DNA from 3 places in the Arthrobacter sp. UYEF3 genome. Region 3 is predicted to be linked to each of the others. Evidence: riboswitches for the same ligand, from Rfam matches in the RefSeq annotation. Region 3 holds a riboswitch; each other region holds the start of a gene.
The links. Region 3 has a riboswitch for S-adenosylmethionine ahead of metX (homoserine O-acetyltransferase MetX). Riboswitches for the same ligand answer to the same signal wherever they lie in the genome.
Positions count from the first base shown of each region.

Region 1: it holds a riboswitch for S-adenosylmethionine, as region 3 does, so the genes downstream of both, ABIB14_RS00330 (aminotransferase class V-fold PLP-dependent enzyme) here and metX (homoserine O-acetyltransferase MetX) in region 3, are expected to answer to the same signal.
Region 2: it holds a riboswitch for S-adenosylmethionine, as region 3 does, so the genes downstream of both, ABIB14_RS12450 (DUF1737 domain-containing protein) here and metX (homoserine O-acetyltransferase MetX) in region 3, are expected to answer to the same signal.

Region 1 covers NZ_JBEPNK010000001.1:79,767-83,969, reverse strand. Annotated here, with positions in the region: gene rsgA (ribosome small subunit-dependent GTPase A) at 1-447, shown strand, start outside; gene hisN (histidinol-phosphatase) at 530-1,342, shown strand; SAM riboswitch class IV at 1,447-1,560, shown strand; gene ABIB14_RS00330 (aminotransferase class V-fold PLP-dependent enzyme) at 1,594-3,012, shown strand; gene ABIB14_RS00325 (class I SAM-dependent methyltransferase) at 3,121-3,879, shown strand; gene ABIB14_RS00320 (Nramp family divalent metal transporter) at 3,978-4,203, shown strand, end outside.
Region 2 covers NZ_JBEPNK010000016.1:77,422-81,624, forward strand. Annotated here, with positions in the region: gene ABIB14_RS12440 (O-succinylhomoserine sulfhydrylase) at 1-1,033, opposite strand, end outside; gene ABIB14_RS12445 (rhodanese-like domain-containing protein) at 1,030-1,449, opposite strand; gene ABIB14_RS12450 (DUF1737 domain-containing protein) at 1,446-1,712, opposite strand; SAM riboswitch class IV at 1,726-1,839, opposite strand; gene ABIB14_RS12455 (ATP-grasp domain-containing protein) at 2,142-3,089, shown strand; gene ABIB14_RS12460 (glycosyltransferase family 2 protein) at 3,073-3,678, shown strand; partial or broken gene ABIB14_RS12465 (formyltetrahydrofolate deformylase) at 3,675-3,888, opposite strand; gene ABIB14_RS12470 (PucR family transcriptional regulator) at 3,973-4,203, opposite strand, start outside.
Region 3 covers NZ_JBEPNK010000004.1:38,085-42,287, forward strand. Annotated here, with positions in the region: gene ABIB14_RS03835 (hypothetical protein) at 145-363, shown strand; SAM riboswitch class IV at 421-536, shown strand; gene ABIB14_RS03840 (bifunctional o-acetylhomoserine/o-acetylserine sulfhydrylase) at 598-1,914, shown strand; SAM riboswitch class IV at 1,974-2,089, shown strand; gene metX (homoserine O-acetyltransferase MetX) at 2,103-3,305, shown strand; gene ABIB14_RS03850 (MFS transporter) at 3,470-4,203, shown strand, end outside.

The sequences.
Region 1 (4,203 bases), on a different contig from region 3:
AAGGTCACCGTCATGCTGGGCCACTCCGGCGTCGGCAAGTCCACCATGGTGAACGCGCTCACCGGGGCCGAACGGGCCACCGGCGGCGTCAACGCGGTCACCGGCCGCGGCCGGCACACCTCCTCTTCGGCGCTGGCGCTGAAGGTGAACGACGCACCTGCCGGCAGCTGGATCATCGATACTCCCGGCATCCGCTCCTTCGGACTGGCCCATGTAAACCCGGACCGGATCCTGCGCTCCTTCCCGGATCTGGCGCCCGGCACCGAGGACTGCGAGCGGGGCTGCAAACACGACGCCGCAGCCGTCAACTGCGGGGTGGACGCGTGGGTACGGGCCGGCCATGCGGGCCCGTCCGGGCCGGCCCGGCTCGCCTCGCTGCGCCGGTTGCTGGGCACGGATCCGCGGATGGAAGCGCAGGAATCCAAGGAACTCGGCAGCGTCTCCTAGCAGCGTCTCCCAAACGGCGTCTCCTCGGCGGCTGCGACGTGGCCTCCCCGGCCGCCGCGCTTTTTGACGGTAGCTTGTAACCATGAGTCAACCCGCTTCGAGCTACAACGATGACCTGCGCCTTGCCCATGTACTGGCAGATTCCGTGGATTCCCAGACCATGAGCCGTTTCAAGGCCCTCGACCTCCGGATCGAAACGAAGCCGGACCTGACCCCCGTCACCGACGCCGACAAGTCCGCCGAGGAAGCCATCCGCGGTCAGTTGTCCCGTTCCCGCCCGCGCGACGCCGTCCTCGGCGAGGAGTTCGGCAGCTCCGGCCACGGCTCGCGCCGCTGGATCATCGACCCGATCGACGGCACCAAGAACTTCGTCCGCGGAGTCCCCGTCTGGGCCACGCTGATCGCGCTCGTCGATGAGGGCGAACCCGTCGTCGGCGTCGTCAGCGCACCCGCGCTCGGCAAACGCTGGTGGGCGGCCAAGGGCGCCGGCGCGTACATGGGCCGTTCCCTCGCAGCCGCCACCCGGCTGAAGGTCTCCAACGTCTCCCAGCTCGCAGACGCCTCCCTGTCCTACTCGAGCCTGGGCGGCTGGAAACAGCGCGGCAACCTCGACGAGTTCCTCGGCCTGACCGAGGAAGTCTGGCGCACCCGCGCCTACGGCGACTTCTGGTCCTACTGCCTGGTGGCCGAAGGCGCCGTCGATATCGCCTGCGAGCCGGAACTCAACCTCTACGACATGGCGGCACTGGTTCCAATCGTGACGGAGGCCGGCGGCCGCTTCACCTCGCTCGAGGGCGAGGATGGCCCCTTCGGCGGCAACGCCCTGGCCACCAACTCGATCCTCCACTCTGAGGTCCTCAAGCGCCTCAACCCGGGGCTCGACGACCTGCTGTAGCGGGCCCGCTCCAGGGAGGGCCGGCCGCGCCGTGCCGTAACATAACGCTTCACAATCCGGACTTCCCTTTTCGGTTCGGCCGGCCATGTCTTAGGCTCGGTGCAGGTCACGAGTGCCAGCGCTAAACCCCGGTTTGCTGGCCGGCAACCCTCCATTCGCGGCGGGGTGCCCCGGGTGACGACCTGGCCGGTCCGGAGCGGACACGGCAAGCGCGGATCCCTGTCAGCGGGGTCCTTTTCAAGCGAGGTCCCATGACGACTGCCACCATCCCCACCCACCCCGCCGGCCCGGAGCTTTCCGCGGCACGCTTCGACGCCGCCCGCCGGCCCCTGTCCGCGGTCTCCGGCGCCGAAATCCCGGCCCCGCTGATCCAGGGCGGCCACGTCCGCTACGCGAACCTGGATTACGGCGCCTCGGCCCCGGCCCTGTCGGTGGTCTCCGCGTTCCTGAATGAGATCCTGCCGTTCTACGCCAGCGTCCACCGGGGCGCCGGTTACGCTTCCCAGCTGAGCACCTCGGTGTACGAAAACGCCCGGAACATCGTCCGCGGCTTTGTCGGCGGACGCCCGGACGATTCCGTAATCTTCACCCGGAACACCACCGACTCGCTGAACCTGCTGGCCGGCTGCCTGCCCGTTGCCCACGGCCGGCACACGGGCGAGGTGCTCTACCTGGACATCGAGCACCACGCCAACTTGCTCCCCTGGCAGGGCGTCCCGCACCGCAGCGTGGTCGCAGCCCCTACCCTGGCCGGCACCCTGGCGCGGCTCCGTCGGGAGCTCGCCCGCGGCGGCGTAAGCCTGCTCGCTGTCACCGGCGCGTCCAATGTCACCGGCGAAATCCTGCCGATCCGTGAGCTCGCCGCCCTCGCGCACGAATTCGGCGCCCGGATCGCCGTTGACGCCGCCCAGCTGGCCCCGCACCGCCGTATCAACATTGCCGCGGACGACGTCGACTACCTGGCCTTCTCCGGCCACAAGCTCTACGCCCCGTTCGGCGCCGGCGTGCTGGTCGGCCGGCCGGACTGGCTCGACGCCGGCACCCCGTACCTGGCCGGGGGCGGCGCCGTGCGGGACGCGCGGCTGGACAGTGTCAGCTGGACCACCGGGCCGGCCCGCCATGAGGCCGGATCGCCGAACGTCCTCGGCGCGGCCGCGCTGGCCCGCGCCAGCCAGGTGATCGAGGCACTTGACGAGCAGCAGTGGCACGCCCACGAGGATGCCATCCGCTCCTTCCTGGTCGAGGGGCTGCAACAGATCGAAGGCGTGAGCGTGCACCACATCTTCGAGGACACCGCACTGGCGGACGGCCCCGGGACGATCGGGGTCGTAAACTTCTCGGTCGCCGGATACGACGCCGGCCTGGTCGCCGCATATCTGTCCGCGGAACACGGGATCGGCCTGCGCGACGGCCAGTTCTGCGCGCACCCGCTGCTGAAGCGGCTCGGTCTGCCGGCCGGTTCGCTCCGCGCCAGCTTTGGCCTCGGGTCCCGGCTCGATGACGCCCGGCGGCTGCTCGCCGGGCTCCAGGAGCTGCGGCGGAACGGCCTCGGCTGGGACTATGTCGTGGACGCCGGCCGCTGGGTGCCGGCCAACGACACCCGCAGCTACCCGCAGTGGGCTCCCAACACGCCGGGCACGGCCGGGGCCGCGCCCTGCACGCTCGACTAGCAACGGGAGCGGCCGGCGTCGGGAGCCGCTAGCACCGGGAGCGTCCTCGCCCGCCGCGTGCGGTAAATTCGATAGGTACCCAGCTTCAGCTGCCGAAGGAGATCGCACGTGGCACGGGGCGGCCCCAAATTGCACCAGGACCGGCGGCGGGAGCTTGGCCGGAGCTTCCTGGACGGCGGCGAGCACTACGACCGGGTCCGGCCCGGCTACCCCGAGGACTCAGCCGACTGGCTCGTGCCGGCGGCGGCCAGCGACGTCGTCGACCTGGGGGCGGGGACCGGCAAGTTCACGGCCCTGCTGGTTGCGCGGGGGCTCCGGACCGTGGCCGTGGACCCGTCGCCGGACATGCTGGGACAGCTGCGCCGGGCCCTGCCGGGCGTGACCGCGGTCGAGGGCACCGCCGAACACACGGGCCTGGCGCCGGCGGCGTACGACTTGGTTACAGTGGCACAGGCCTGGCACTGGTGCGATCCACTGCTGGCCAGCACCGAGGTGGCGCGGATCCTTCGCCCGCACGGCGTTCTCGGCCTGATCTGGAACCAGCTCGACACCTCGGTCCCCTGGGTGCACCGGTTGTCCCGGATCATGCATGCCGGCGACGTCCACAAACCGGACTTCAAGCCGCCGTTGGGCCCCGGATTCACCGGGCTGGAGAGTCATCTCACCCGCTGGGAGGAGCCCGTGGGCACGCAGGACATTCTGGAACTGGCGAAGTCACGCAGCTACTACCTGCGCGCCGGCGAGGACACCCGTGCCAAGGTGCTCGGCAACCTTGACTGGTACCTCCACACGCACCTGGGGCACGACGGCGGGGAAATCCTGCTGCTTCCCTACCTGACGCAAAGCTGGCGCGCCACCAAGGCCTGAGGTGGCGCCCGCATTGCGCGGAACAGCGGCCGCGCCTAGTATTTCGGTGTACCTAACTTTTCGATATAGGCCGACAGGAACTTTCATCGGAGCCCGCAGTGCTTGACGTCACCGGACACGAACCCCCGCCCGCAGGGCAGCCGCCTGTCCGCAGGGTCCGGGGCCGACGCCGCGCCCTCCTGGGACTGCTCGGCCCGGCGTTTGTCGCTGCCATCGCGTACGTGGACCCCGGCAACGTGGCCGCCAACCTCACCGCCGGGGCGAAGTACGGTTACCTGCTGGTCTGGGTGCTCGTCGCCGCCAACGTCATGGCCGTGCTGGTCC
Region 2 (4,203 bases), on a different contig from region 3:
TATTGGAGATATCGATGATCCGCAATGCATCCAGCAGCGCGAAGGCGGCTTCCTTCGCCGAACGCCCGGCCGGGGGCGCAAGCTCAAACGTGAGCACGGTGCCGCCGGCTTTCATTTGCCGGGCGGCCAGTTCGTACTGCGGGTGCGAGGCCAACAGCGGGTACCTCACCCAGCCCACGGCCGGCTGCTCCTCAAGCCATTGGGCAAGCCGCAGCGCGGAGGCCGAGGAATGGTTGACCCGCAGCGCCATGGTCTCCAGGCCTTTGCTCAGCACCCACGCGTTGAAGGCGGAGAGCGCGGGGCCGGTGTGGCGCATGAGCTGCTTGACCGGGCCCTCGATGAACTCCTTGCTGCCCAGGATCGCGCCGCCGAGAACCCGGCCCTGACCGTCGATGTGTTTGGTTCCGGAGTACACGATCACATCCGCGCCCAGCTCGCCGCAGCGCTGCAGCAACGGGGTGGCGAAGACGTTGTCGACCACTACGGTGGCGCCGGCGGCGTGCGCCAGTTCGCTCACGGCCGCGATGTCCACGATTTCCTGCATCGGGTTCGACGGCGACTCGAAAAACACCGCCGTCGTTGGCACCGCCAGCGCCGACCGCCACTGCTCAAGGTCCGGGCCGTCCACAAAGATAGCCTCCACCCCCCAGCGCGGCAGGATCTCATTGAGGATGACGAAGCAGGAGCCGAACAGTGACCGGGCGGCGACGACGCGGTCGCCCGCGGCCAGCAGCGCCCCAAGGGCGGTGAATACCGCGGACATGCCCGACGCGGTGGCGAAGCATGCCTCGGTCCCTTCCAACAGTCGGAGCCGTTCCTGGAAGGTGGCTACGGAGGGGTTGCCGTAGCGGGAGTAGACGAAGCGTTCGTCCTCGCCGCTGAAGGCCCGCTCCGCGGCGGCGGCGGATTCGTAGACGAAGCCGGAGTTCAGGAAGACCGGCTCGGTTGTCTCCTGGAACCCGGTACGGTCGAGGCCGCCGCGGACGGCCTGGGTTTCGGGGCTCCAGCTCAGGGCATCGGGATTAAAACTCATTTCGTGCTTCCACCGCTGGTGGGGAGGCCACGGTTTTTCCAGCCGTTCACGGTGCGGGCCCCGGACCGGTCAGGTTCGCCCTCGAAGCCCTCCAGCACGTTGTAAGCGGTGTAGCCGGCCGCGGCAGCGGCGTTCGCGGCGGCGACCGAGCGCACGCCGGAGCGGCACAGGAAGACGAGTTCGGCGTCGGGTGCGGGTGCCTGCTCTCGAAGCTGCGCCAGGAACTGCGGGTTGGGGGTTCCTCCGGCGAGGTTCCACTGGACGAACAGCGGATCCCGCCGGCTGTCGGTGGCCGATGTGGTGACCGGTACGCCGACCTGTTCCCATTCCGCCTTGGTGCGAACGTCCACCAGCGTGGCGCCGGCGCCAAGTTTGGCCCAGGCCTCCTGCGGGGTCAGGTCTGCGGCGTAGCTCATGCGCGGCACTCGCCGTCGGCGCCGGCGATTGCTGCCGGCAGCACCACGGCCTGGGCAACGATCACGGCGCTGCCGTCGAAAGTTGCGGCGGGGCTGCCGTGCAGGACATAGCCCTCGGCCAGCGCGGCCGAAACGCGCTCGCAGAAGCTGCGGTCATCGGGACCGGTGAACAGGCGGTAGGCCAGTCGTTCTCCGGCGGCCGCTCGGGGCACGGCAGGGGCGGGGGCTGTGCCGGGCACAGCGGGTGCGGACGCGTCAGGCATGACGGAACTCCTTACTTCACGCTTGCAGCTCGAATGGTCGATTGCCGAGTTTTCACCTGAGGCACCCCGCCGCGAAAGGGAGGGTTGCCGCCCGGCAAGTCAGGGCTTGGCGCCGGGGCTCATTACTCACAAAAAATCTAACACCGACGACGGCGGCAGCCACCGCCGCCGTCGTCATGTGAGGTCACGTGGCACGGGGCCCGCGGCATTCCGGGACACAGGCCCGGGCAGCTCAGTAGTACCTGAACCGCGTGTGGGGGCCCAAGGCGCATATTCGGGTAGCCCCTACTCGGGCTATCCGATAGGTCTCTCATTTTTACTGAGGGGACAAGTCCATCCACCAGTTTTGTCCGGTGCAGCACTGGGGCGGCCGGAACTTCAACGAAGGAATTGGATTTTTATGGTCACTATTCACCAACAGGACCCGCTGTGAAGCCCCGCGCGCTCGTCACGGGCGCCGGCGGGCCGGCGGGACAGGCCATCACGACCCAGCTCAAAGCGCGGGGTGTTCCGGTCCTGGGTACCGACATCCGTGAGCTTCCGGAAGGCGCGGGCGTCACCGTGGTCCGCGTACCCGAGGCATCGGACCCGGAGATGGTCCCGGCGCTCCGTCGGCTGGTGGCCGTCGAAGACGTCAACCTCGTCATTCCCACCGTCGGCGAGGAACTGCCGCAGTTGGCGGCCGCCCGGGCCGGGTTCGGCCCCGACGTCCGCGTCGTCATCGGCGACCCTGGGCCGGTGGCGCTCGCCGGCGACAAGCTGTATACCGCCTGGCAGTTGCAGTCGGCCGGTGTGCCCGTCCCCCGGTTCGGGGTTCCGCGGGACTTCGCCAGCGCGGACGCCGCCATGGAAGCCCTGGGCGGCCCGGTGGTTGTCAGGCCCCGAACCGCCGGGGGCTGGCGCGGTGCGATTTTCGTCGACGGCAGCGGGGAAGTGGACTGGCACCACCTGCCGACCGGCCAGATCGTGCAGGAATTTATTCCGGGAACCGAGTACGGTCCGATGGTTTTCGGAACACCGGCGCACAACGCCGCGCCGCCGTTCGTCATTGTGGTCGAAAAAACGGAAATGGCCCACGGGATCGCCGGCAATGCGTCGGCTGCCCGCAGGGTCGAGGCGGGGGAAGCCATCGACGCGGGGAATGCGGCGCTGGCCGCGGTCCGCGTGCTGGGGCTGACCGGCCCGGTCGACGTCGTTGTCCGGCGCCGTGCGGACGGGACCCCGGTGGTGCTCGAAGTCAACGCCCGGTTCGGCGCCAACAGCGGGCTCGTCCCGGAGCTGCTCGACGCCGTCCTGGCATCCTTCGCGCTGCCCTCCTTCAATCCGGGATCCTTCCGGCAGGCTCCGGCGGCGTATGCCCATGTCGCTGTGGTTTGAGATCCGCGGCGCCCTGCGCCGCCGCGGGGAGCCCACCCTGCTGGACGAATGGCCCGCGGTGTCGATCATCGTCGCGGCCTTCAACGAGGCGGGCGTTATCGAGGACTGCGTGCGGTCCATCCAGCTGACCAGCTACGACCGCTACGAAGTGGTGCTGGTCGATGACGGCTCCACCGACACCACTGCCGAACTGATGCGCGGCCTTGCCGGGGCCGATCTCCGGATCAAGGTCCTCGGCCAGGCCCACGCCGGCACGGCCGCTGCCTTGAACCTGGGCCTGCGGCACGCCGCGGGCGAGGTTGTGATGCTTGTCGACGCGAAGGGCGTCCTTTCCCGGCACACCGTCAAACGGATGCTCCAAGGCTTCGGTGACTGGCGCACCGGTGCGGTCTGCGGTGACCGGTGGCCGGTCAAGCTGGACCGGCTGCTGACTCGGAAGGCGGCGCTTAACATCCGGGCCTATCGCCGGTCCGTGCTCGAGGACGCCGGGCCGTTCCGGGAAGACACAGCGGACGTGCGGTCGGACCTAACCCGGCGGGTGCGCCGTGCCGGGTACCTGGTAGGCTCCGCGCCTGGGCACTGGGACTAGCGCGGCACCACTGTCCTCCTGCCCTGCAGTATGACGCGGCCTTCGCAGTGCCAGCGGACCGCATCGGATAGCGCTTTGCACTTCCGTGTCCCGCCCGGCCGCCACCCGTTCGTCGGGGCCGAAGGTGTGGTTTACCTCCACCACCTGCTGGGAGAGGATGGGCCCTTCGTCGAGTTCCGCGTCGACGTAGCGGGCGGTGGCACCGACGGTGAAGCCGAACGGGCCGCGGAACTGGCCTTTGAGCACGTCACCAGCTTCGAGAAAACCATCCGCCGAGTGCTCTAGGCGGCGGGCCTAGGGTGCCAGCCGGGCCGGGCGCGGGGCGGGCGACGCGGCGGCAGCCGCGACGATGTGGAGGGTCAGCAGCCGGCCGGAGGTTCGCGGGTCCCCGCCCAGCAGGGCCTGGATCTTGTTTAGCCGCTTGTGCATCGTCTGCCGTTCAACGTTCAAGGTGAGGGCCGACGCCGTCGTGTTGCATCCCGAGTCGAGCCAGCACAGCAGGGTTCCCAGCAGGGCGGTGCCGTG
Region 3 (4,203 bases):
GGTCATTCTGGCCGTCTGTACGGGCGCGGCTAGGCGGTCTGTAGCCAGCCGCTGGTACGGATGCCCCGGCGGAGGGATTCCGGCGACGGCTGTCCCGGGCCGCTGTCTCCCGCCGGGTAGATCCGGCAGGCCAGGGCCGGCTTGGTGCTGATCGGAAACAGGTCGTGGCCGCCGATGCTGAAGGTCGGGAATCCGCAGAAGGAATGGGCAGCGGCGTCGGCATCGGTGCTGCGGGGCGCCGTTGCGGGCCGGCTGCTGCTGGCGGTCCTCGCAGCGGATCCGCACGGCCAGAATGACGCCGGAGGCAGCGGTGAGAGCGGCGACGACGGCAATGGCGGGTCAGGCCGGCGCCGACGAGCGTGACTTCATCTTCGTCATAAAGCTATCCAGACGCCAGTGGGCCTTCCTAAACTAGAGCCAGGTCATGAGCGCCAGCATCAAGCCCCGGCTTGCTGGCCGGCAACCCTCCTTGCGCGGTGGGGTGCCCCGGGTGAAGACCTGGCCGTCCGGCGTCCGCCGGAAGGCAAGCGCGGCGCCAGAGCCGTCCGGGCCCAGGAGGCCAGGGCCGGCCTGTGCCCGGACACAGGGAGTTCTCCAATGTCTAACGCCTGGTCATTTGAAACACGCCAGATCCACGCCGGCCAGGAGCCGGACTCAGCCACCGGCGCCCGGGCGCTGCCCATCTACCAGACGACGTCGTTCGTCTTCCCCAGCGCCGAAAGCGCAGCCAACCGCTTCGCGCTCGCCGAACTAGCCCCCATCTACACCCGAATCGGCAACCCCACGCAGGACGCGGTGGAGCAGCGGGTCGCCAGCCTGGAGGGCGGACTCGGAGCCCTCCTGCTGAGCTCCGGCCAGGCCGCCGAAACCCTCGCCATCCTCAACATCGCGGAGGCCGGGGAGCATGTGGTCGCCAGCCCCAGCCTGTACGGCGGCACGTACAACCTGCTGGCGCACACGTTGAAGAAATTCGGCATCTCGGTGACCTTTGTGGCGGACCCGGACAACCTGGAGCAGTGGCGTGATGCCGTGCAGCCGAACACCAAGCTGTTCTTCGGCGAGGTAGTCTCCAACCCGCGCCAGGATGTGCTGGACCTCGAAGGCGTTGCCGGCGTGGCGCACCATGCCGGGGTGCCGCTGATTGTGGACAACACGCTCTCCACCCCGTACCTGATCCGGCCGATCGAGTGGGGCGCCGATATTGTGGTGCACTCGGCCACCAAGTACCTCGGCGGCCATGGCACTGCGATTGGCGGCGTGATCGTGGACTCCGGGAACTTCGACTTCGGCAAGGACCCCGAGCGCTTCCCGGGCTTCAACACCCCGGACCCCACCTATAACGGACTGGTTTACGCCCGGGACCTCGGGGCGGACGGAGCCCTGGGAGCGAATCTTTCCTACATCCTCAAAGCCCGGGTCCAGCTGCTGCGCGACCTCGGCTCGGCCGTCTCGCCGTTCAACGCCTTCCTCATCGCCCAGGGCATCGAGACGCTGAGCCTGCGCGTGGAACGGCACGTCGCCAATGCCATCAAGGTGGCCGAATGGCTGGAGGCCAGGGACGACGTCGAATCCGTCGCCTACGCCGGGCTGCCGTCCAGCCCCTGGTATGAGCGCGGCCGCAAGTACGGCCCGAAGGGCACCGGCGCGGTCGTTTCCTTCACTATTGCCGGCGGAGCGGAGGCCGGCAAGCGCTTCGTCGACGCCCTCGAACTCCACTCCCACGTGGCGAACATCGGTGACGTGCGATCCCTGGTTATCCACCCGGCGTCGACCACGCACAGCCAGCTCTCGCCCGAACAGCAGGCGGTCGCCGGCGTCCACCCCGGCCTGGTCCGGCTCTCGGTGGGACTCGAACACATCGATGACATCATTGCTGATCTTGAGGCCGGGTTCCGGGCGGCCAAAATCGCCTGAGGTCACACAGCCGTCACAATCTTCGCGCCTGCCCCGCCGTCTTTCGTAGAATCGAGGCAGGTCATGAGTGCCAGTGACAGCCCCGGCTTGCTGGCCGGCAACCCTCCTCTTGCGGCGGGGTGCCCCGGGTGAAGACCTGGCCTGCCGGTCAGCTGACGGCGGGCAAGCGCAAAGAATAGGTCCCGCACATGACGATTGCCGCCACCCGCACGGGTGCACCCCACAGCGAAGCAGCGAGCCGCGCAGCCGGCGACAACACAGGCGAAAAGGCAGGCGAAAAAGCGGCCAAAATCGCGGCCCGGTCCGTCCCGGACGGGACCGTGCGGCATCTTCGAATCGGCGCTTTGGCGCTCGAATCCGGTGCCACCCTGCCGGACGCCACCCTCGCCTACGAGACCTGGGGGACCCTCAACGCGGACGCGTCCAACGCGGTTCTGATCGAGCATGCCCTGACCGGAGACACCCACGTCACCCGGGGCGCCGGCGAGGAACCGGGGTGGTGGGAGCAGCTGGCCGGCCCCGGCGCGCCGGTGGACACGGACAGATACTTCGTCGTCTCGATCAACATCCTTGGCGGCTGCTACGGCTCCACCGGGCCCTCGACGCCCGCGCCGGACGGCAGGCCCTGGGGCTCGCGCTTCCCGCTGGTTACGCTCCGGGACAGCACCGACGCCGAAGCCCGGCTCGCCGACGCTCTGGGGATCGGCTGCTGGCACGCCGTACTGGGCGGGTCCCTCGGCGGAGCGCGCGCCCTCGAATGGGCCGTCAGCTACCCGGCACGGGTCCGGCGCTGCGCCGTGATCTCGGTAGGCGCCAGCAGCACCGCCGAGCAGATTGCATTCGCCCAGGCCCAGACCCTGGCCATCCGCCAGGACCCCCACTTTAACGGCGGGGACTATTACGGCGGACCGGAGCCGCATGCCGGTCTGGCCCTGGCACGCCGGATCGCCCACATCACCTACCGCTCCGCCGCCGAGCTGGACGGCCGCTTCGGACGGAACCCGCAGGCGGCCGAGGCTCCGCTTGAGGCCGGATCGCTTGCCGGCCGCGGCCGCTACCAGGTGGAGAGCTACCTGGACCACCAGGGCAACAAACTGGTGCGCCGCTTTGATGCCAACAGCTATATCGCCATCACCGAGGCACTGATGAGCCACGATGTCAGCCGCGGCCGCGGAAGCCTGGAGCAGGCCCTCTCCCGGGCCACCGCGGAGTTTTTCGTGGCTGCCGTGGACTCGGACCGGTTGTACTTCCCGGCCCAGTCCCGAGAACTCGCCGGCGCTCTGCCGGGAGAGGTGCCGGTGCACGTGATCGAGGCTCCGATCGGCCACGACGGCTTCCTGACCGAGATCGGCCAGCTCAGCGATCAGCTGCGCGAGGGCTTCTTCGGATAGCCGGCGGCGCCATCGACTGTGCATTTTTGCAGACGCGCTCTGCGCGAATGGTCGTTGAGCCTGCGCCGATGGCAGTCCATACTCGTTGAGAATAACGCTGTGTGTCACAACTCACACAAGCCTCAGGTTCACGGGGTGTCGACGGAGACATCGAAGGAGTCCCAATGAGTACGGAAAACGCCGCCGCAAGGCGCGCAGAAGAGCCCGACGTCAAAACGTCCGGCCTGAAGAAGGTAGTGGCGGCCTCGATGGCCGGAACGGTGGTCGAGTGGTACGAGTTCTTCCTCTACGCCTCTGCCGCCACCCTGGTGTTCGGCAAGATGTTCTTCCCCAACTCCGGCACGGAACTGGACGGAATCCTAGCCGCCTTCCTGACCTACGCGGTGGGCTTCGTCGCCCGCCCCATCGGCGGCATCGTGTTTGGCCACTTCGGTGACAAATTCGGCCGCAAGCAGCTCTTGCAGCTGAGCATCATCCTCGTCGGCGTCTCCACCTTCCTGATGGGCTGCCTCCCCAGCTTTGCGCAGATCGGCTACTGGGCGCCGGCCCTGCTGGTCTTCCTGCGCTTCGCCCAGGGCTTCGCCGTTGGCGGTGAATGGGGCGGAGCCGTCCTCCTCGTCGCCGAGCACAGCCCCAGCAAGTCCCGCGGCTTCTGGGCCAGCTGGCCGCAGTCTGCCGTCCCGATGGGTAACCTGCTCGCCACCGGCGTGCTGTACATCCTGTCCTCGGTCTTGTCCTCCGCTGACTTCCTGAGCTGGGGCTGGCGGGTCGCCTTCTGGCTGTCCGCCGTCATCGTCCTGATCGGCTACTACATCCGCACCAAGGTCCAGGATGCCCCCATCTTCCTCGAGGCCCGCAAGGAGGTCGAAGCGGGCCAGAAGAGCTACGGCGTTGCCGA